2 linked regions of the Streptomyces venezuelae genome follow. The protein of the gene in region 2 interacts with the protein of the main gene of each other region in a pairwise test. Links are inferred from orthologs where the notes say so. Each region holds a gene or a part of one and is shown on either strand. Other genes may lie near its edges.

Region 1 (11,198 bases), 1.6 Mb from region 2 along the record:
TCGTTCGAGCCGGAGACCTCGCGGCCCTTCTGGATGACCTTCGTCGCCATGTCGGCGATCTGCAGGACGTCGTCGTCGGTCTCGGTGGGCAGGCCGCACATGAAGTACAGCTTCACCTGCCGCCAGCCGTTGCCGTACGCCGTGGAGACGGTGCGGATGAGGTCTTCCTCGGACACCATCTTGTTGATGACCTTGCGCATGCGCTCGGAGCCGCCCTCGGGGGCGAAGGTCAGGCCCGACCTGCGGCCGTTCCTGGTCAGCTCGTTGGCCAGGTCCACGTTGAAGGCGTCGACGCGGGTCGAGGGGAGGGACAGGCCGATCTTGTCCTCCTCGTACCGGTCGGCGAGGCCCTTCGCGACGTCGGCGATCTCGCTGTGGTCGGCGGAGGAGAGCGAGAGCAGGCCGACCTCTTCGAAGCCGGTCGCCTTGAGACCCTTGTCGACCATGTCGCCGATGCCGGTGATGCTTCGCTCCCGCACGGGGCGCGTGATCATGCCGGCCTGGCAGAAACGGCAGCCGCGGGTGCAGCCGCGGAAGATCTCCACGGACATGCGCTCGTGGACGGTCTCGGCGAGCGGGACGAGGGGCTGCTTGGGGTAGGGCCACTCGTCGAGGTCCATGACGGTGTGCTTGGACACGCGCCACGGCACGCCGCTGCGGTTGGGGACGACGCGGCCGATGCGGCCGTCCGGGAGGTACTCGACGTCGTAGAACGCCGGGATGTAGACCGAGCCGGTCCTGGCGAGGCGGAAGAGCACCTCTTCGCGGCCGCCGGGACGGCCCTCGGCCTTCCAGGCGCGGATGATCTCGGTCATGTCGAGGACGGCCTGCTCGCCGTCGCCGATGATCGCGGCGTCGATGAAGTCGGCGATCGGCTCGGGGTTGAACGCGGCGTGGCCGCCGGCGAGCACGATCGGGTGGTCGACGGTGCGGTCCTTGGACTCCAGCGGGATGCCCGCGAGGTCCAGGGCGGTCAGCATGTTGGTGTAGCCCAGCTCGGTGGAGAAGCTGAGCCCGAAGACGTCGAAGGCGCCGACGGGGCGGTGGCTGTCGACCGTGAACTGGGGGACCTGGTGCTCGCGCATCAGGGCCTCCAGGTCGGGCCAGACGCTGTAGGTGCGCTCGGCGAGCACGCCCTCGCGTTCGTTCAGGACCTCGTAGAGGATCATGACGCCCTGGTTGGGCAGCCCCACCTCGTACGCGTCGGGGTACATGAGCGCCCAGCGGACATCGCAGGATTCCCACGGCTTGACGGTGCTGTTCAGCTCACCGCCGACGTACTGGATGGGCTTCTGCACATGCGGGAGCAGAGCTTCGAGCTGTGGGAAGACCGACTCGGCAGACATCGCGAACCTTCATGAGCTGGCAGGGGTGACCATCAAGCGTACCCCGGCGTTCAGCTCCCCAGCGCCGACCGCACTTTCGCCCGGGACGCCTCGGCCCACGCCTCGGGCAGTTCCCGCTCGCGGTCCTTGCCCGCGGCCTCCTCCTGCCCGTACAGCAGGCCCCAGGTGAAGGCGGACTCCCCCGCCAGGTGTGCCTGGATGGCGAGGGCGCGCAGGGCCTCGCGGGCGACGACGCTGTCCTGGTGGTCGCCGAGCACTTTCTGGACGGACTTCATCCGCTTGGCGAACTTCTTGGCGGGCTTGCCGAGCGCGGGGGTCGCGGCCTCGCCCGCGTACCGGGCGCGCTTGGCGGCCTTGCGGGCGTCGTGCAGGGCCACGTCGCGTTCCTGGCCCGGGGGCAGGCCGAGGGCGTGCTCGATACGGGTGGCGAGGCGTTCGTAGTCCTTGAGGGCCGCCTTGACGAGGGCCTTCTCGGGGGGCGCGGCGGCCGCGGGGCGCAGCGGGGGGTCGGCGAGCAGGGCGTCGAGGCTGTCGAGGAGGGCGAGGTAGCGCTTGCTCTCCAGGACGGCGACCGTCCTGCGGCGGGATCCGGCGCTGCGGGCGACGGTCCAGATGCGCAGACGGCCGCGGACCGGCCCGAGGAGGAGGGTCCTGGGCAGCGCGCCGATGCGGTCGGTGAGCCGTTCGGTGAGGACTTCCTGGTCACGGTCGACGCCCAGCTCGGCGGCGAGCCACTTGAGCTCTTCGCCGATGGGGTCGGTGACGGTGCGGTCGAGGATCTTCCGGTACGACTTGAAGGCGCTGCGCAGCCGCCTCGTGGCGACCCTCATCTGGTGCACGGAGTCGGGCAGGTCGCGGCGGACGGCGGGGTCGAGGGCGAGGAGGGCGTCGCGCTGGGTGCGGAGGCGGGTGAGGACGTGGTCTCCGGAGGAGACGGGTGTGTCGTCCTCAAGGTGGACGACGGCGTGGCCCGTGCCCTCGTCGTCGGTCCGCTTGGTCTTGCCGTCCATCGGTGCCGTCGTGCGCAGGGCCCGGTTCAGCTTCGAGGACCACAGCGAGCGCCGGACGCCCGCCTTGCGGAGCTTCTTGTCGACCTTGTCGAGCAGTCGCGGGTCGCCGTCGTCGGCGAGCTCGACCTCCAGCTCGGACCAGCCGATGCGCTCCCCGCCGGGGGCGCACCGCTCGGCGCGCACCGCGTCGAGGCTGACCTCGGCGAGCAGGGTGCCCTCGGCGTCGACGAGGTGCCGTACGTGCCGTGTGGTCTCCAGACGGAGCAGCGGCGCCAGTTCGGCCTCGCGCACCCGGGCGCGCACGAGGCCGAGCAGAGCGCGCGGCACCGTGTCCGAGAGCGGCGCGTGGACCTCGTCGCGCACGCCGTCGGCGAGCGACACGGGGAGTTTCAGGTGCCAGCCCGCGTCGTGGCCGCCGGTGCGGCGCCGCAGGGTGATGGAGGCGGCGGCGAGCCGCTGGTCGGGGGTGTCCCAGTAGACGGCGTCCAGGTCCGCCGTGCCTTTGTCGACGACGCCCGCGACCCCGGTGAGGTCCGGCAGCTCGGTGCCCGCTTTGACGTCGTACTTCCGCTCAATCTCGCGCTTCGTCTCCGCCATGAGTTGAATCTAGACGCGAAATCGAACGGCAAACATGCCTGCGGCGTCACCGGACCCCACTAGGCCGACATCGGCCGTTGCACCTTGATCGACTGGAGCAGTCCGACGGCCACCCAGACCGCGAACATCGACGACCCTCCGTAGGACACGAAGGGCAGCGGCAGACCCGCGACCGGCATGATGCCGAGGGTCATCCCGATGTTCTCGAAGGACTGGAAGGCGAACCACGCGATGATGCCGGCGGCGACGATGGTGCCGTACAGCTCGGTGGTCTCGCGGGCGATGCGGCAGGCGCGCCACAGGACGACGCCGAGCAGGACCAGGATGGCGCCCGCGCCCACGAAGCCGAGCTCCTCGCCGGCGACGGTGAAGACGAAGTCGGTCTGCTGCTCGGGGACGAACTGGCCGGTGGTCTGGGAGCCCTTGGTCAGCCCCGTGCCGGTCAGACCACCCGAGCCGATCGCGATGCGCGCCTGGTTGGTGTTGTAGCCGACGCCCGCCGGGTCGAGGGCGGGGTTGGCGAAGGCGGCGAAGCGGGCGATCTGGTAGTCGTCGAGGACGCCCAGCTGCCATATGGCGACGCCACCGGCGACGCCCGCGCCGAGCAGTCCGAAGACCCAGCGGTTGGAGGCGCCGGAGGCGAGCAGCACGCCGAGGACGATCATCGCCATCACCATGACCGAGCCGAGGTCGGGCATGAGCAGGACGATCGCTATCGGGACGGCGGCCAGACCGAGCGCCTGCACCACCGTGCGGTGGTCGGGGTGCTCGCGGTCGCCCGCGTCGACGCGCGCCGCGAGCAGCATCGCCATGCCCAGGATGATCGTGATCTTCACGAACTCGGAGGGCTGGAGCGAGAAGCCGCCGCCGAGCACGATCCACGCGTGCGCACCGTTGATCGTCGCGCCGAGCGGGGTGAGGACGAGCAGGACCAGGAAGACGGAGATGCCGTAGAGGATCGGCACGGCCGTGCGCAGGGTGCGGTGGCCGAGCCAGACGGTGCCGATCATCAGGGCGAATCCGATGCCGGTGTTCAGGACGTGCTTGAGCGCGAAGGAGTACGGGTCGTCACCGACGAGCTCGGTGCGGTTGCGGGTCGCCGAGTAGACGAGCGCGGTGCCGATCCCGGAGAGGGCGATCGCCGCGATCAGCATCGGCCAGTCCAGCCGACGCACTATCGAGTCGCGGGCCAGGAGCCGCGACACCCCGGAGCGCTCGGGACCGTATCCGGAGACGGAGAAGCCGTTGCCGGTCATCAGTCGCGCCTCCAGTCGGCCGGCGGGCCGGCCAGTTGCTGCTCCGTCGGCGGCTTGGGTGCCGCGGGCTTGTACGGCTTGATCTTCGGGGAGGCGATGGAGCCGTCGGGCTTGATCTTCGGCAGGTTCTTCTGCGGCTCGGGCAGGAGGGCCTTCTTCAGGTCCTGCTTGCCCTCGTCGTCCAGGCCGTAGATCGCGTTGTAGATCTGGCGGACGGCGGGTCCCGAGGCGCCGGAGCCCGTACCGCCCTGGGAGATCGTCATGACGATCGTGTAGTCCTTGGTGTACGTCGCGAACCACGAGGTGGTCTGCTTGCCGTAGACCTCGGCGGTACCGGTCTTGGCGTGCATCGGGATCTTGTCCTGCGGCCAGCCCTGGAACCGCCAGGCCGCCGTGCCGCGCGTGGCGACGTCGGCGAGGGCACCGTCTATGTCCTTCTGCGTCTTGGCGTCGAACGGCAGCTTGCCGTGCGACTTCGGTGCGATCTCCTCGACCTGGCGGCCGTCGGCGCTGACGATCGCCTTGCCGACGGTGGGGTCGTACAGGGTGCCGCCGTTGGCGATGGCCGCGTAGATCGTGGCCATCTGTATGGGCGTCACGAGGGTGTCGCCCTGGCCGATGGAGTAGTTGACGGAGTCACCGGCGCGCATCTTCATGCCTTCGAGGCAGTTCTCGTAGGCGATGCGTTCGGCGTAGTCGCCGCCGCTCTTCTTGCCCTGCTTGCACCAGGCGTCCTTGTTGGCCTTCCAGTAGTCCTTCTTCCACTGGCGGTCGGGGACGCGGCCCGTGACCTCGTTGGGGAGGTCGATGCCGGTCTCCTTGCCGAGGCCGAACTGGTGGGCGGTCTTGTAGAACCAGTCCTTGGGGTCCTTGACGGGCTTGTTGCCGCCGTCCTTGCGCCACTGGTCGTGCGACAGCTTGTAGAAGACGGTGTCGCAGGAGACCTCGAGGGCCTGGCCGAGGGTGATGGAGCCGTGGCCCTTGGACTCGTAGTTCTTGAAGGTCTGGCCGCCGATGGAGTACGAGCTGGGGCACGGGTAGCGGTCGTTGAAGTCGTAGCCCGCGTTGACCGCCGCGGTCGTGGGGATGACCTTGAAGATGGAGCCGGGGGCGGCCTGGCCCTGGATGGCGCGGTTCAGCAGCGGATAGTTGGACTTCTTGCCGGTGAGGCGCGCGTAGTCCTTGCCGGTGATGCCGCCGACCCAGGCGTTCGGGTCGTACGTCGGGTTGGAGGCCATGGAGACGACGCGTCCGGTCTTGTTCTCCATGACGACGACGGCGCCCGCGTCCGCCTTGTAGTTCTCGTTGGTGTTCTTGTCGAACTCCTTGCGGGCCTTCTTCATCGCGTCGTTCAGCCAGTACTCGGCGACGGCCTGCACGCGCGCGTCGATGCTGGTGACGACGTTCGCGCCGGGCCGCGCGGCGTCCGCGTCGGCCTCGCCGATGACACGGCCGAGGTTGTCCACCTCGTAGCGCGTGACGCCGGCCTTGCCGCGCAACTGCTTGTCGTACGTGCGCTCCAGGCCCGAGCGGCCGACCATGTCCGAGCGGAGGAACGGCGAGTCGGTGTTCTCGGCCTTCTTGATCTCCTCGTCCGTGACGGGCGAGAGGTAGCCGAGGACCTGCGCGGTGTTGGACTTGCCGGGGGCCGCGTAACGGCGGACGGCCGTGGGTTCGGCGGTGATGCCGGGGAAGTCCTCGGAGCGCTCGCGGATCTGCAGGGCCTGCTTGGGCGTCGCCTCGTCGGTGATCGGGATGGGCTGGTAGGGCGAGCCGTTCCAGCAGGGCTGCGGCGTCTTGGCGTCGCAGAGGCGGACCTTGCCCTCGACCTCTTCGGGCGTCATGTCGAGGACGTCGGCGAGCTTGGCGAGGACCGCCTTGCCGTCGTCCTTCATCTTCATCAGGTCGGTGCGGGACGCGGAGACGACGAGTCGGGTCTCGTTGTCGGCGATGGGCACGCCCCGGGCGTCGAGGATCGAGCCGCGCACGGCGGGCTGGACGACCTGCTGGACGTGGTTGCCGGAGGCCTCCTCGGCGTACTCGTCGCCGTTGCGGACCTGGAGGTACCAGAGGCGGCCGCCGAGGGTGAGCAGGAGGGAGACGACGAGGATCTGGATGATGACGAGACGGATCTGGACGCGTGGGGTCCGTCCGGTCTCGGGGATGTTGGTCACAGGCGCTTGACCCCCTTGATGCGTCCGGCGCGGGCGACGCGGGCCTTGGCGGCCTTCGCGCGCAGGCCGCTGCCGCGCTGGTTGCCGATGCTCAGGCCGGTGCCGGAGGAGAGCCAGCCGGAGGAGACGTCGGCCGCCTTGTTGGCGGGTCCGTTCTCCCCGAGCGGGTCGTTGTCGGCACGCCGGGCCAGCGCGATGATCAGCGGCACGGTGAACGGGGCGAGCAGCAGGTCGTAGAGCGCGGCGGTGAACAGGAGTCCGACCAGGCCCACATGGCGGGCGGCGGTGTCGCCGACGAGGGCGCCGACGCCCGCGTACAGCAGCGTCGATCCGATGGCGGCACTGACCACCACGACGAGCGGCCCGGTGGCGGAACGGAGCCGGCCGCCGTCGGGCTTGGCGAGGCCCGCGAGGTAGCCGATGACGCAGAGCACGAGCGCGTACCGGCCCGCGGCGTGGTCGGCGGGCGGTGCCAAGTCGGCGAGGAGGCCCGCGCCGAAGCCGACGAGGGCGCCGCCGACGTGGCCGTAGACCAGGGCGAGGCCGAGGACGGTGAGCAGGACGAGGTCCGGGACGGCGCCCGGCAGCTGGAGCCGCGCCAGGACGCTGACCTGGATGACCAGGGCGACGACGACGAGGGTGGCGGACAGCAGGATTCGGTTGAAGCGCATGGGTCCGGTCTCCTACTGCTCGTCGTTGCCGGCGTCGGCGCCGTCCACCGGCCGTCCCGACGGGGTGGCCGTGACGGTCACGGTCGGGGTCGGCTTGGGCTTTTCGGGCTTCTTCGGCAGGACCGTGTCGCGCGGGTCCTCGCGGGGTGCTTCGACGACGACGCCGACGATGTCGAGCTTGGTGAACCCGACGTACGGCTTCACGTAGACGTTGCGGGTCAGGTCGCCGCCCGACGGGTCGACGCGGACGATCTCGCCGACCGGGACGCCCGGCACGAACGGCTTGTCCTTGCGCGAGCCGAAGGTGACCAGGCGGTCGCCCTTCTTGACCTCGGCCTTGCCGTTGAGCAGCTGGACGGAGAGCGGGCGGTCGCCCTGTCCGGTGGCGAAGCCGAGCTCGTCGGTCTTCTCCATGCGCGTGCCGACGGTGAAGTCGGGGTCGTTGGCGAGCAGGACGGTCGAGGTGTTCGGGCCGACCGTGGTGACGCGGCCGACCAGGCCGTCGCCGTTCAGGACGGTCATGTCGCGCTTGATGCCGTCGTTGGCGCCGGCGTCGATGGTGACGGTCCAGGAGAAGCCTTGGGCCGCTCCTATCCCGATGACCTCGGCGCCCTTGATGCCGTACTGCCCGGCGCCCGCTGTCTTCAGCATGCTGTCGAGCTGGCGTACGCGGCTGCGGTTGCGGTCGTCGCTGCCGAGCTTGGCCTTCAGCGCGGCGTTCTGGCGCTCCAGTTCGGCGATGCGGTTGTGGCGTTCACCGGAGTCGCGCACCGCGCCGATGGCGTTGCCGATCGGGTCGACGGCGGAGGACATGCCCTCCTCGACCGGACCGAAGACGGTGGCGGCGGCCTGGCGGGCACCGTCGACCGGTGAGTCCTCACCGCCGCGGATGTCCACCGTGATCAAAGCGAACGCGATGGCTACCAGCAGCACCAGGAGCAGCCGGCTCTCTCGTGTGTCCCTCACGTGCGGCGGCGTGCCTTCCTCAATCGGATTCCGTGGAAACTGCGGGTTCCACGAGGTTCTGGGGAATTGTCGTGCCTCAGGGGAATTGCGTGTCTTGCCTCTATATCAACGATCCGCCGCACGAGTCGGCAGGCACTCGTACGGCGGATCTTCGCGCGTCAGGTCATCTGCGCGGCTGGGCGTCCAGCACCTGCTGCAACGCCTCGAACTCCTCGACACACTTTCCGGAGCCGAGCGCCACGCTGTCCAGCGGGTCCTCGGCGATGTGGATCGGCATACCGGTCTCCCTGCGCAGCCGCTCGTCGAGGCCGCGCAGCAGGGCGCCGCCGCCGGTGAGGACGATGCCTCGGTCCATGACGTCGCCCGACAGCTCGGGCGGGCACTTGTCGAGGGTGGTCTTGACCGCGTCGACGATCGCGTTGACCGGCTCCTCGATGGCCTTGCGGACCTCGGCGGCGGAGATGACGACGGTCTTGGGCAGCCCGGAGACCAGGTCCCGGCCGCGGATCTCGGTGTGCTCGTCGGCGTCCATGTCGTACGCCGAACCAATGGTGATCTTGATCTGCTCGGCGGTGCGCTCGCCCAGGAGGAGGGAGTACTCCTTCTTGATGTGCTGGATGATCGCGTTGTCCAGCTCGTCGCCGGCGACGCGGATCGACTGTGCCGTGACGATTCCGCCGAGGCTGATGACCGCGACCTCGGTGGTGCCGCCGCCGATGTCGACCACCATGTTGCCCGTGGCCTCGTGGACCGGGAGGCCGGAGCCGATGGCCGCGGCCATGGGCTCCTCGATGATGTGCACCTGGCGCGCGCCGGCCTGCGAGGAGGCCTCGATGACGGCGCGGCGCTCGACGCCGGTGATGCCGGAGGGCACGCAGACGACGACGCGCGGACGGGCGAGGTAGCGCCGCTTGTGGATCTTCAGGATGAAGTAGCGGAGCATGCGCTCGGTGATCTCGAAGTCGGCGATCACGCCGTCCTTCAGCGGGCGCACCGCGACGATGTTGCCGGGCGTGCGCCCGATCATCTTCTTCGCTTCTGCGCCGACCGCGAGAATGCCACCGGTGTTGGTGTTGATCGCGACGACGGACGGCTCGTTGAGTACGATCCCCCGACCCCTGACGTACACCAGCGTGTTGGCGGTCCCGAGGTCGACAGCCATGTCACGGCCGATGAACGACATGTTGTTCCCCATGAGGATGCGTCTGGCCTTCCCTAGTGGAGCGTGTGATGGCTTTTTAGGTAGGCGAGGTGGGTGCTGTGTGGCAGTGGAGGCTTCCATCGTAGTCTCGGCTGCGCGAACACGGCGCTAGGGTCTTCGCCATTGTCAGCAGATGATGGGCCGCCTCGCTCTTGGAGACGTGCCATCGGAGGCACGGGTTCCCCCAATGGGGGCGCATATGCCAAAGGACGGCCGAATTCCTTCGGCCGTCCGGGGCAGGAACGGCGTACTTCTGACATGAAGTCAGAAAGTCGCGTGTCGGGCTGATCCGATTGGTCCGACTGGTCTGACCGGCCTGACTGGTCCGGCTGATCGGACTAGCCGACGCCCGGGAAGAAGATCTTGAGCTCGCGCTCCGCGGACTCCTCCGAGTCCGAGGCGTGGATCAGGTTCTCCCGGACGATCGTGCCGAAGTCGCCGCGGATCGAGCCCGGCGCCGCGGCGATCGGGTCGGTCGGTCCGGCGAGCGCGCGCACGCCCTCGATGACCCGCTCGCCCTCGACGACGAGCGCGACGACGGGCCCGGACGACATGAAGGCGACCAGCGGCTCGTAGAAGGGCTTGCCCTTGTGCTCGCCGTAGTGCTGCTCCAGGGTCTCCTGGTCCAGCGAACGCAGCTCCAGCGCGGAGATCGTCCAGCCCGCCTTGCGCTCGATGCGGCCGATGATCTCGCCGATCAGGCCACGGCGGACGGCGTCGGGCTTCAGCAGGACGAGGGTGCGCTGGCTCATGTGCGGCTCCAAGAGGTGTTCGTACGATCGATGCGATCGGGTGGGATTGGGCCGCACGATACCGGGGTCGGCTACGCCGCGTTACCTCCGGCCTCCGGCTGCCCCTCCGCCATGGCCGCGAAGCGGGCCTTGGCCTCGTCGATCTTGCGGCCGAAGTGGACCGAAGCCCACCAGATGGCCGCGAAGACGGCGCCGAGGAAGAACATCGTCGGCACCACGAAACCGCTCGCGATCAGCGCGACCTGGAGGGCCCAGCCGAGCTGCACCCCGCCGGGCCGGGTGACCATCCCGCAGAGCAGCAGGCTCACCGCCATCGCGATGCCGCAGACCGTCCAGACCGTGCCCATGGACAGGTCGTCGTCCTTCATGGCGACCAGGCCCGCGAAGCCGATCACGAAGAACTCGCCGATCAGCGTCGAAGCGCAGAGCGTACGCACAGGATTTCAGCCTCTCCCCAGGAGCAGTCGGGCCTCGCCGACCGTGATGACGGAACCAGTGACGAGGACGCCGCCGCCCGCGTACTCCCCCTCTTCCTCGGCGAGGGTGATCGCCGCCTCCAGGGCGTCGTCCAGGCGCGGCTCGACCTGCACGCGGTCGTCGCCGAACACCTCGACGGCGAGTCCGGCGAGGGTGTCCGCGTCCATCGCGCGATGGCTGGAGTTCTGCGTGACGACAACCTCGGCGAAGATCGGCTCGAAGGCCTCCAGGAGGCCCTTCACGTCCTTGTCGTCGCTCGCGCCGACCACACCGATGAGCCGGCTGAAGTCGAAGACCTCGCTGATCGCGGCGGAGGTGGCGCGGGCGCCGGCCGGGTTGTGCGCGGCGTCCAGGACGACGGTGGGCGAACGGCGCACCACTTCGAGCCTGCCCGGCGAGGAGACCGTCGCGAACGCCTTGCGGATGGCGTCGATGTCCAGCGGGCGCGCGTGCTGCGAGCCGATGCCGAAGAACGCCTCGACGGCGGCGAGCGCCACCGCGGCGTTGTGCGCCTGGTGCTCGCCGTGCAGCGGCAGGAACACCTCTTCGTACTCCCCGCCGAGGCCGCGGAGCGTCAGGAGCTGGCCGCCGACCGCCACCTGGCGGGAGACGACGCCGAACTCCAGGCCCTCGCGGGCGACCGTCGCGTCGACCTCGACGGCCTTCTTCAGCAGGACCTGCGCGGCGTCCACCGGCTGCTGCGCCATGATCACCGTGGCGTCCTGCTTGATGATGCCGGACTTCTCCT
Region 2 (11,121 bases):
GAATCACCTGTCCTCCAGGTGCCTCCTCCACGTGCCCGACCCACTGTCCTAGATCGTCTGTGTCACGCACACTGGTCGTACGACGGGGGCGTCGGGGACCTAGGGAGGCGCTGCATGGAGCTGTCCGGCGACGACCGGCGGGAGCGGTACCGGCAGGGTGCCGCCCGGCTGCTCGCGTCCCGCTGGTGGCGCGGCGCCATCGCCGTCACCGCGGGAGCGCTGCCCGCTCTCGCCTTCCCCGCCCCGTCACTGTGGTGGTTCGCGTACGTCGCCCTGGTGCCGTGGCTGCTCCTGGCGCGGTCGGCCCCCACCGCACGGCGCGCCGCGCTCGACGGCTGGCTGGGCGGCCTCGGCTTCATGGTGGCCGTGCACCACTGGCTGCTGCCGAGCCTGCACGTGTTCACCGTCGTCATCGCCGCGCTGCTCGGACTGCTGTGGGCTCCCTGGGGGTGGCTGGTGCGGCGGCTGCTCGGCGGCGTGCCGGGGCCGGGGCGGGCCGCCGCCGCGCTCGTCGTGCTGCCCTCGGGGTGGCTGATGGTCGAACTGGTCAGGTCCTGGGAGGGGCTCGGCGGGCCGTGGGGTCTGCTCGGCTCCAGCCAATGGCAGGTGCCGCCCGCGCTGCGACTCGCGTCGGTGGGCGGAGTCTGGCTGGTCAGCGCGTTCGTCGTGGTGGTGAACACGGGGGTCGCGCTGCTCGCCGTGGCGGGGGAAGCCGCGGCACGGTCCTCGACTCGGCGTACGGACGTTCGACGTACGGACACTCCGCTCATAGACCCTCGGAGTACGAACACTTCGCGTACCGACACTCGGAACACGAAGACTTCGCGTACCGACACTCCGCGTACCGGCACTCCACGTACGCCCACCGCCGTCACCGCCACCACCCGCCCCGCCTCCGCCGCCCTCCCCGCCCTCGCCGGCGTCCTCACCGTGGCCACCGCCACGGCGGCCGCCTGGGCATGGGCCCCCCGGCCCGAGCCCGCCGGGCACACGCGCGTCGCCGTCGTCCAGCCCGGCGTCATCGCGGACGGCATCGCGAGCGCCGACCAGCGGCTGGCCCGCGAGGAGGCGCTGACCCGGACCCTGGCGGGCCGCAACCCGGACCTCGTCGTGTGGGGCGAGAGCAGCGTCGGGTTCGACCTGGCGGACCGGCCGGACGTCGCCCGCCGCATAGCCGCGCTCTCCCGCGAGGTGGGCGCGGACATCCTCGTGAACGTCGACGCGCGCCGCTCCGACCGGCCCGGGATATTCAAGAGTTCCGTCCTGGTGGGCCCGGACGGGCCGACCGGCGACCGCTACGACAAGATGCGGCTCGTGCCCTTCGGCGAGTACATACCGGCGCGCTCCCTGCTCGGCTGGGCGACGTCGGTCGGCAAGGCCGCGGGCGAGGACCGTCGGCGCGGCGACCGGCAGGTGGTCATGCGCACCGGCCGTGACGTCCCGTCCGGCCAGGGCGACGGCCTCCGCGTCGGCCCCCTCGTCTGCTTCGAGTCCGCGTTCCCCGACATGAGCCGCCGGCTCACCCGGGACGGCGCCCAGCTGCTGCTCGCCCAGTCCGCCACGTCGTCGTTCCAGCACAGCTGGGAGCCCCGGCAGCACGCGTCGCTCGCGGCGGTACGGGCCGCGGAGACCGGCCGCCCCATGGTGCACGCCACGCTCACCGGTGTCTCCGCGGTGTACGGCCCGGAGGGTTCGCGCGTCGGCGGCACGATCGGCACCCCCGCGAGTGCCGCGGCCCTGTACGACGTGCCGCTGGCCACCGGCGAGACGGCGTACGTGAAGTTCGGCGACTGGCCCGTGCACGCCGCCCTGCTCGTGCTCCTCGCCCTGGGCCTGATCGAAGGCCTGCGCACCCTGCGATCTTCCGGGCGGGCGGCCGACAGGGCCACCCCCGGGACTACCCCAGGCCCCGCTCCTGAGCCGCGCGAACCACCCGCTCGCACAGCTCATGGGTCGCCAGCGCGTCCCGGGCGCTGAGCACCTTCCCCGCCCGTACTGCGTCCAGGAAGGACAGCACGACCTGTTCGATACCGCGCTGACGGGCCACCGGCACCCAGTCGCCGCGCCGCCGCACGCTGGGCTGGCCCTTGTGGTCGACGATCTCGGCGAGATTGACGACCTGCCGCTTGGTGTCCTGGCCGGAGACTTCGAGGATTTCCTCGGTGGAGCCGCTCAGCCGGTTCATCATGCCGATCGCGACGAACCCGTCTCCCGCGAGCTGTACGACCACGTGGTGCATGAGCCCGTCCTCGACGCGGGACCGCACCGTGACGTCGTCGATCGGACCCGGCGCGAGGAACCGCAGTGTGTCCACGACGTGGATGAAGTCGTCGAGCACGAGCGTGCGCGGGTCCTCGGGCAGGCCCACGCGGTTCTTCTGCATGAGGATCATCTCGCGGGGGTGCTCGACGCACTGTGCGTAGCCGGGCGCGAAGCGGCGGTTGAAACCGACCGCGAGGCTGACGCCGCGCTCCTCGGCGAGGCGCACGAGCCGCTCGGAGTCGGCGAGTTCGTACGCGATGGGCTTGTCCACGTACGTCGGCACGCCCGCCTCGACGAGCCGTGTGACGATCTCGGGGTGTACGGCGGTCGGCGCGTGTACGAACGCGGCGTCGAGGTCCTGGGCGAGCAGGGCGTCCAGGTCGGTGTGGCAGCGGGACTCCGGGATGTGGTGGACGCCGGCGACCCGGGCGAGTGTTGCGGGCGTGCGCGTCTGCAGGTGCAGTTCGACCCCGGGCAGGGTGGTGAGGACGGGCAGGTACGCCTTCTGCGCGATGTCGCCGAGTCCGATGCAGCCGATCTTCACCACTGTTCTCCTGTCTGCTGTCCGCCTACCGACGACTGTCGCCTGCCTGGTGCCGCTCGGTGGCTCCGGTCGTCGTTCCCGCAGCATACGGGGGTTGCGGGGGACGCCAGTCGGCGATGGAGGAGAAGCTGCGCATGACGAAGTCGGGGCCGAGGCGCGTCACCGTCGAGACGAGGGCGTCGCGTACGCCGATGAGCGGGCCGCTGGTGAGGTGCGTGAGACGGGCGGCCCGTGCGGCACGCCGGACGATCTCGGTGGTGCGGGGGACGCGGGCCGCGCTGTAGGCCGCGAGGCCCGCGCCGAGGTCGGCGCCCCGCGGCACGTGGTGGGCGAGGACCACGGCGTCCTCGATGGCCTGGTTGCCGCCCTGGCCGAGGCTCGGCGCCATGGCGTGCGCCGCGTCGCCGATGAGGGCGACGCGACCCCGGTGGTACGCGGGGAGCGGCGTCGTCAGGTGACGGACGTCGTTGCGCAGGACGTCCTCCGTCCTGACGGCGTCGATCAGGTCCGGGATCGGGTCGTGCCAGTCGGCGAAGCGGCGCCGCAGCTCCGCCTTCTCGCTGTCCGGCGCCCTGCCTCCCTCGGGCAGCCGGGCGGTGGCGTACGCGTACACCCTGCCGTCCTTCAGCGGATGCGTGCCCCAGACACCGCCGCGGCCCCAGGTCTCGTGCGGCGCGAAGGGCCGGTCCGGCGCCGGGATGACGAAGCGCCACGCGGTGAACCCCGCGTACACCGGTCCGGGATGGGCCGGGAACAGGGCTGCGCGCACGGCGGAGTCGATGCCGTCGGCGCCGACGACGAGGTCCGCCTCGATGTCACCGTCGTCCGTGGTGACGACGGCGGGGCGGTCCGCGGTGCCGGGGTCCGTGAGGCGGGCTCGCGCGCCCGTGCGGAGCGACTTCTCGGGCAGCGCGGAGACCAAGAGGTCGACGAGGGTCGCGCGGTGCAGCATGACGAGCGATCCGCCGTACGCCCGCTCGGCCGTGGCGGCGCTCGTACGCACCAGCCACCGGCCGTTCTGCGCGCGCATCCCGCCGTCGCCCTCCCAGGCGGCGAGCGCGCGGACCCGGTCTCCGAGGCCGAGGACGTCCAGGGCGCGCTGCGAGTTGGGGGCGAGACCGATGCCCGAGCCGACCGGCTCCAGGGAAGCGGCGCGCTCCAGGACGGTCACCCGCCAGCCCGCCGCGTGCAGCCCGATGGCCGCGGCGAGCCCGCCGATGCCGGCGCCGATGACGACGGCATGGGGCTGTGGCTCCAGGGCTTGGTTCATGGTTCCCCCTTCTGAAAACTACAGGTGTAGTGAGCGGCCGGTACGACCGTACTACACCTGTAGTGCGCCAGGTAAGGTTTCCGTCATGGCCGTACGCAGCACGGGGGCTCCCCGCACCGAACTCATCGCCGACGCCGCCCTCGCCCTGCTCGCGGAACGCGGCATGCGCGGTCTCACCCACCGCGCCGTCGACGAGGTCGCGGGACTCCCCCAGGGCTCCACGTCCAACCACGCGCGAACCCGGCTCGCCCTCTTGGAGGCGGCGGTACGACGGCAGGCCGAGCGCGAGGCGGAACTCCTGAACCCCGCCGAGATGCCCGACCCGTCGGCGGGGCGCGAACAGGTGGCCGCGGCACTGGCCCTGGCCCTGCACCGGTACCTGACCGGAGACCATCGCCACCTCCTCGTATCCCGCTACGAGTTGGCCATGGAGGCGACCCGCAGGCCGGAGCTGCGGGCCTATTACGACGCGGCCGGCGCCCGGTTCAGAGAGCCTCTGATGGCCCTGCTCCGCGCCGCGGGCTCCACCACGCCGGAACGCCACACGCTGTCCCTCGTGGCCTGGTGCGACGGGCTGATGTTCTCGTGCGTGGCGGGTTCGTTCCACGCCGCGACACCGACGGAGGAGGAACTGCGGAGCAGCGTGGGGGAACTGCTGCGGGGGATGCTGGACGGCTGAGGCGGGGCGTCGGGTCTGTCACCCGTGCGGGGCAACCTCACGGGTTCCCGAGCCAACTTCGGTCGGACCCAGCAGAGTTGCGCAGATGCTTCGACCGACGACCAGCACCGCCGCCGCGCTCCTCGTCACCGCGGCCGTCTCTGCCGCCGCCTCGGCCGCCGTCACCGGCTGCACGAGCGTCGAGCGGCCCTCGGGCCCCGGCCCGACGGCGGCCACCGCACCGCAGCCCGCGCCCCGTACCGACGGCGAGCAGCGCCCGAAGATCGTGCAGGCCCCGGCACGGGAGGCCCTGCAACGCATGGACCCGCCCCGCAGTCCGTCGCCCCGGAAGACGGACGGTAGCCCGAACCCCGCTTCCCTAGCCGGCCCCTCCGCCCAGCCCCCGTCCCGCACGCACCGTTCGGCGCCAACGCCCGGCACCGCAGCCGCCGCCCCCGCGCGCGGACCCGCCGCCGCACGCCCCGACGCCGGAGCGACCCGCCCCGCCCCCGTCGGAGCCCCCGCCGCTCCCGTCACCGACGTCTGCGCCCTCGGCGAGACCTACGGCAAGTGGCGCCCGGACAGCCCCGAAGCGGTCATCTGCCGCGACACGTACGGCCACTGACCCCGCGGCACGCCCCCCCGCCCCAGCAGACCGCCCGACGCACCCCCGGCACCTCCGGAAACCCCCGCCCGACCGACCCCGCCGCGCGCCCCTCTCTCTCCGAGACCCCCGCCCCAGCAGACCGCCCGGCATACCCCCGGCACCCCCGGAAACCCCCGCCCGACCGACCCCGCGGCGCACCCTCACCCTTCCGGGAACCCCCGCCCCGGCCGATCGCCCGCTTACTCCTGCTCAGCCGGGCCCCTGCCCCTCACCCCCGCGCCTCCTGACTCACCTTCGCTCCTCCTCACTCCTCCTCGCTCCCCTCCCCCACTTCTCCCTCCAGGCGGGTGATGGCGTCCCTGATGCCCCTGCCGTAGCCGTCGTCCTCCAGCGCGCCCACCGCGCCGCGTGCCCGGCGCAGATGGCTGCGGGCGGCTCCCGGGCGGCCCAGCTTCACATAGTCCGCGGCCAGGTTCAGGTGCAGCGAGGGGTAGAAGCCGCGCACCGCGAGCGACTGGTGGTGTTCGTTCAGACGCTCGTCCGTGAGCTCGTCCGCCGCCGACAACGCCCGCAGGTCCCACGCCAGTTCGTCGGAGGGGTCGGCCTGCGTGTCCGCCATGTAGTGCGCGAGGGTACAGCGGTGCAGCGGGTCGCCGTCCTCGCCGATCTCTCCCCACAGACCGAGGAAGCGGTCCTGAGCCTCCTCGCGGTCGCCTCCGTGATGCAGCATGACCGCCTGCCCGATCCGCGTCATCATCGCGTCCTCCGCCGTCTGCTCCTGCTGCTCCGTCACCGGGTCCTCCGTGGTCGTACGGCCGTCGCCCCCATCCCTCACGACGCTAGCCGCCACCACTGACAATCACGGTCAGGCACGGACGGGGGCGGGCCGCTCACCCGTTCCGCTCGGCCAGCCCGGTGACGCTCGCGGCCGGGCCCCACCGGACCTGCGTCAGCCGAGGTCCGGGATCCGCCAGTCGATCGGCTCGTGCCCCTGCGCCGCGACCGCTTCGTTGATCTGCGTGAACGGGCGGGAGCCGAAGAACTTCTTCGCGGACAGCGGCGAGGGGTGGGCGCCCTGCACGACGATGTGCCGCTCCTCGTCGATGAGCGGGAGCTTCTTCTTGGCGTAGTTGCCCCACAGAACGAAGACGGCGGGGTCGGGGCGGTCGGCCACCGCCCGGATCACCGCGTCCGTGAACTTCTCCCAGCCCTTGCCCTTGTGCGAGTTCGCCTCGCCGGAGCGCACGGTGAGGACCGCGTTGAGCAGGAGGACGCCCTGCTTCGCCCACGGCATCAGGTAGCCGTTGTCGGGCACGGGGTGGCCGAGTTCCTCCTTCATCTCCTTGTAGATGTTCCGCAAGGAGGGGGGCGTCTTCACGCCGGGCCGCACGGAGAAGCAGAGCCCGTGGCCCTGCCCCTCGCCGTGGTAGGGGTCCTGGCCGAGGACGAGGACCTTCACCTGGTCGTACGGCGTCGCATCGAGGGCGGCGAAGACCTCCTCGCGCGGAGGATAGACGGGGCCCTTCGCCCGCTCCTCCTCGACGAACTCGGTGAGCTCCTTGAAGTAGGGCTTCTGGAGCTCCTCGCCGAGGACTCCGCGCCAGGACGCGGGCAGCATGGCGATGTCGGTCACGTCAACAACCTCCGGTGTGCGGTCACTTCTCACTGAAGAACCTACCGGCGCCCACTGACAACCGACCCGCGTCCCCCCATCCGCCGGCGGCTCACCAGCTGGTCTTGCGCTGCAGCTCCCACATCATCATGATCGCCGACGGGTCGAGGGCCCGCTCACCGCCCGCGATCTCCTCGCTGGACATGATGTACTGCTTGCCCTGCCACAGCGGCAGCAGCCTGACGTCGTCGACGAGGATCTCCTGGGCCCGCTCGAACTGGTCGACCACGGCGCCCCGGTCGGTCTCCTTGCGCTCGCGCGGCAGCACCTCGTCCGTGATCTCCTTGGACGGGTAGGGCGTGTTCAGCACGTTCTTGGGGCCGACGAACGGCGCGATGAAGTTGTCCGCGTCCGGGAAGTCGGGGAACCAGCCGCGGCCGAAGACGGGGTACTCGCCGTTGCTGTAGCCCTCCTGGAACTCGGTCCAGGGGCGGCTCTTGAGGGTGATCTTGAACAGTCCCGAGCCCTCCAGCTGCCGCTTGAGCTCGGCGAACTCCGGCTCGGTCGCCGAGCCGTAGCGGTCCGTGGTGTACCAGAGGGTGAGCGGCACCGGCTGGTGGATGCCGGCGTCGGTGAGGATCTTCTTGGCCTTGGCGGCGCTGGGGTTGCCGTACTTGTCGAAGAACCCGGTGGCGTGACCCGTGAGACCCCTGGGGACCATCGAGTACAGCGGCTCCACGGTGTCCTTGTAGATCTTGTGGGCGATGGCGCCGCGGTCGACGACCTGTGCGACGGCCCGCCTGACCGGCAGTTTCCGCGCCCACGGGTCCTTGGTGTTGAACACCAGGTAGCGGATCTCGGTGCCCGAGCCCTCGACGAGCTCGATGTCCTGCTCGTGCCTTCCCCGGCCCTGCATGGCGACGATGTCCTCGGAGGCCAGACCCCGGAAGGTCACGTCGATCTGCTTGTCCTTGAGTGCGTCGACCATCGCCGAGGACTTCTTGAAGTAGCGGATGGTCACGGCGTCGTTCTTGACGTCGGCCGCGCCTTCGTAGTGGTCGTTCCTGACCAGTTCGGCCTTGTCGTTGGGCGTGTACGCGTCCAGGGTGTACGGGCCCGAGCCGGTCAGTTCGTCGCCCTCGCGGAGCTTGTCCGCCGGGTACTCCTTGGGGTCGACGATCGACATGGCGGGGGTCGCGAGGACGAAGGGGAAGGTCGCGTCGGCCTTCTTGAGGTGGAAGACGACCGTCAGGTCTCCCTTGGTCTCGACCTTGTCGAGCGAGCCGAGCAGACCGGTGGGGCCGCCCTTGGCGTTGATGGTGCGTATGCGGTCGAAGGAGTACTTCACGGCGGCGGCGTCCAGTGGGTCGCCGTCGGAGAACTTCAGGCCCTCACGCAGCTCACAGGTGTAGACCGTGCTGGACGCGTCGCTGAACTTGCAGGACTCGGCGGCGTCCGGCTCCGGCTCGGTGGCCCCCGAGGGAAAACTGAGCAGCGTCTGGAAAACGTTTCTGTAGAGCTCCCACGAGCTGTCCCAGGCCTTCGCCGGGTCCAGGGTGCTGGGCGCGCTCATCGTGCCGACGGTGATCTGCTCCTCGTCGTCCGACCCTTCGGACGACAGCATCCCGCAGCCGGCGAGCAGCGACATGGACGCGATCGCCGCCACCGGACGCAGACCCCTGATCCGCTTAGCAGGGGGAACTTCACTGAACACGCGCACGCTCCTCGATCGGCCATGCCATGGGGTCGGGAGACAATATCGCAGTGCCCCGCCGGGCCAAGTCCTGGCGCCGACAGGGCACTTGATGCGCGGAAACATCACCGAAAGGGCTTCTCCGCCGGGTGTGCGGCCTTCGTCAGCCGACGCCCGCATTGAGGAAGATGCCGCCATCGACCACGAGTGTCTGGCCCGTGATCCAGTCGGACTGGGCGGACGTGAGGAACGCGGCCGCGCCCCCGATGTCCTCCGGCACGCCGAGCCTGCCCAGCGGGTAGGAGGCCGCCGCCTCGGCTTCGCGGCCCTCGTACAGCGCCTGGGCGAACTTCGTCTTGACGACCGCCGGCGCGATCGAGTTCACGCGCACCTTCGGGGCGAACTCGTGCGCGAGCTGCAGGGTGAGGTTGACCATGGCGGCCTTGCTCATGCCGTACGCGCCGATGAACGGCGAAGCGGAGACGCCGGCGATGGACGCGATGTTCACGATCGCCCCGCCGTTCTCGCTCTGCCAGGCCTTCCAGGTCTGCTGGGCGAAGCCGAGCGCCGAGATGACGTTGGTCTCGAACACCTTGCGGGCCACGTTGAGGTCAAGATCGGCCATCGGGCCGAAGACCGGGTTCGTACCGGCGTTGTTGACCAGGAAGTCGACGCGGCCGAAGGCCTCCATGGCGCGCTCGACGGCGACCGCCTGGTGGGCCTCGTCGTGCGCCTTGCCCGCGACACCGATGACACGGTCGGCGCCGAGCTTCTCGACGGCCTCCTTCAGTGCGTCCTCGTTGCGTCCCGTGATGCAGACCCGGTCGCCGCGGGCGACCAGCGCCTCGGCGACGCCGTATCCGATGCCGCGGCTCGCTCCCGTGACGAGCGCGGCCTTTCCGCTGTCCTGCACTGCCATGATCTCTGCCTCCGCTTTCAGGTCAGTTGAGCGGGCCGCCGGCCACGTACATGACCTGTCCGGAGACAAACCCGGCCGCGTCGCCCGTGAAGAAGGCGATGGCGTTGGCGATGTCCTCGGGGCGGCCGACGCGCTGGACCGGGATCTGGGTGGCGGCAGCGGCCTGGAAGTCCTCGAAGCCCATGCCGACGCGCTCGGCGGTGGCCTTGGTCATCTCGGTGACGATGAAGCCCGGGGCGACGGAGTTGGCGGTGACACCGAACTTGCCGAGCTCCTTGGCGAGGGTCTTGGTGAAACCCTGCAGGCCGGCCTTGGCGGCGGCGTAGTTGACCTGGCCGCGGTTGCCGAGCGCGGAGGACGAGGAGAGGTTGACGATACGGCCGAACTTGGCGTCCACCATGTGCTTCTGGCAGGCCTTCGACATCAGGAAGGCGCCGCGCAGGTGCACGTTCATGACGGTGTCCCAGTCGCTCGCGCTCATCTTGAAGAGGAGGTTGTCGCGGAGCACACCGGCGTTGTTGACGAGGATCGTCGGCGCGCCGAGCTCTTCGGCGATACGGGCGACGGCGGCTTCGACCTGGGCCTCGTCGGACACGTCGCAGCCGACCGCGATCGCCGTGCCACCGGCCGCGGTGATCTGCGCGACGGTGTCCTTGCAGGCGGCCTCGTCGAGGTCGATGACGGCCACGGCGCGGCCCTCGGCGGCGAGCCGTACGGCGGTCGCCGCGCCGATGCCTCGTGCCGCGCCGGTCACGACAGCGACACGCTGCTCTGTGGTGGACATGCTGGTTCTCCTCGCCCTTGGGATGCGGCTCTACGGGATGGAGCTCTACGGAGGCCAACGGTACGCCCCGCTGGTGAGCGACCGCTTAGTACCTTCGGCTGGACGAGACGCTAGAAGCCCTGGCACCGGGTGTCAACGGCCCGCAGGAGAGGTATGACTCTTTACCGCACCAGCAGAGCGAAGAGCCGGTTCACCTCGGCCTCGGGATCCACCGTCAGACCGGTGTGCACCGGGCCGGGCTGGAGCACCGTGGAGCGGGGCGCGATCAGCCAGCGGAAGCGCCGCCCCGCGTCGTCGCGCTCGGCCTGGCCCGCGGCCTCGCCGCCCCGGCAGATCCGCTCGACGGCGCCCAGCGCGGCCCGGATGCCCGCCGCGTCGGCCGCCGGGTCCAGGGCGCGGAGCTTCGTCTCGTCCAGGTGCGTGCGGGCGGCCACGTAGGACTTGGCGCGGCAGTACAGCACGACGCCCGCGTTGAAGTGCTCACCGCGTTCCACGCGCGGCACGACGCGCACCAGCGCGTACTCGAAGACGTCCCGTACGGGCGTGGTCTGCTCGGTCACCGGTTGGCGCCCTTCGGTCCGGCACCCGGCAGGGTGATCCGCTCGTGGATGGTCTTGGCGCGCGGCAGGAGGGCCGCCACGTAGGCCCGGCGCACGTCGTCGGGGTGGTCGAAGCCCGGCTCGTCCGCGAGCCACTCGTCGGGCACCTCGGCGGCGACCCCGGTGAGCAGCTCCTCGGTGACGAGGGGGGCGAGCTCGGCGGCAGCCGTCGC

Evidence for each region.
Region 1: the proteins of DEJ47_RS05110 (region 2) and ndk interact in binary tests that used the Escherichia coli proteins (3 or more experiments, as listed by UniProt). The link is inferred for Streptomyces venezuelae from one-to-one orthologs.

What each region holds. Positions count from the first base shown.
Region 1 is NZ_CP029193.1:2,643,583-2,654,780, forward strand. Bases 8,267-11,198 are described here. They hold ndk (nucleoside-diphosphate kinase), read right to left. Parts: upstream 9,974-11,198; coding sequence 9,560-9,973; downstream 8,267-9,559. Other genes in these bases: DEJ47_RS12215 (rod shape-determining protein), read right to left, coding at 8,267-9,203; DEJ47_RS12225 (DUF4233 domain-containing protein), read right to left, coding at 10,045-10,410; folC (bifunctional tetrahydrofolate synthase/dihydrofolate synthase), read right to left, coding at 10,417-11,198. Outside these bases: DEJ47_RS12185 (TIGR03960 family B12-binding radical SAM protein), read right to left, coding at 1-1,346; DEJ47_RS12190 (CYTH and CHAD domain-containing protein), read right to left, coding at 1,397-2,953; rod shape-determining protein RodA, read right to left, coding at 3,013-4,209; mrdA (penicillin-binding protein 2), read right to left, coding at 4,209-6,383; rod shape-determining protein MreD, read right to left, coding at 6,380-7,054; rod shape-determining protein MreC, read right to left, coding at 7,067-8,020; more of DEJ47_RS12215, read right to left, coding at 8,184-8,266. UniProt on the Escherichia coli protein: Major role in the synthesis of nucleoside triphosphates other than ATP. The ATP gamma phosphate is transferred to the NDP beta phosphate via a ping-pong mechanism, using a phosphorylated active-site intermediate.
Region 2 is NZ_CP029193.1:1,088,781-1,099,901, forward strand. The notes cover bases 5,133-7,987. They hold DEJ47_RS05110 (uracil-DNA glycosylase), read right to left. Parts: upstream 6,975-7,987; coding sequence 6,291-6,974; downstream 5,133-6,290. Other genes in these bases: DEJ47_RS05100 (hypothetical protein), read left to right, coding at 5,133-5,359; DEJ47_RS05105 (tetratricopeptide repeat protein), read right to left, coding at 5,646-6,134; DEJ47_RS05115 (ABC transporter substrate-binding protein), read right to left, coding at 7,066-7,987. Outside these bases: lnt (apolipoprotein N-acyltransferase), read left to right, coding at 115-1,977; DEJ47_RS36320 (Gfo/Idh/MocA family protein), read right to left, coding at 1,898-2,806; DEJ47_RS05090 (FAD-dependent monooxygenase), read right to left, coding at 2,832-4,076; DEJ47_RS05095 (TetR/AcrR family transcriptional regulator), read left to right, coding at 4,162-4,755; more of DEJ47_RS05100, read left to right, coding at 4,841-5,132; more of DEJ47_RS05115, read right to left, coding at 7,988-8,601; DEJ47_RS05120 (SDR family oxidoreductase), read right to left, coding at 8,810-9,565; 3-oxoacyl-ACP reductase FabG, read right to left, coding at 9,588-10,349; DEJ47_RS05130 (DUF3037 domain-containing protein), read right to left, coding at 10,511-10,909; DEJ47_RS05135 (HipA family kinase), read right to left, coding at 10,906-11,121. UniProt on the Escherichia coli protein: Excises uracil residues from the DNA which can arise as a result of misincorporation of dUMP residues by DNA polymerase or due to deamination of cytosine.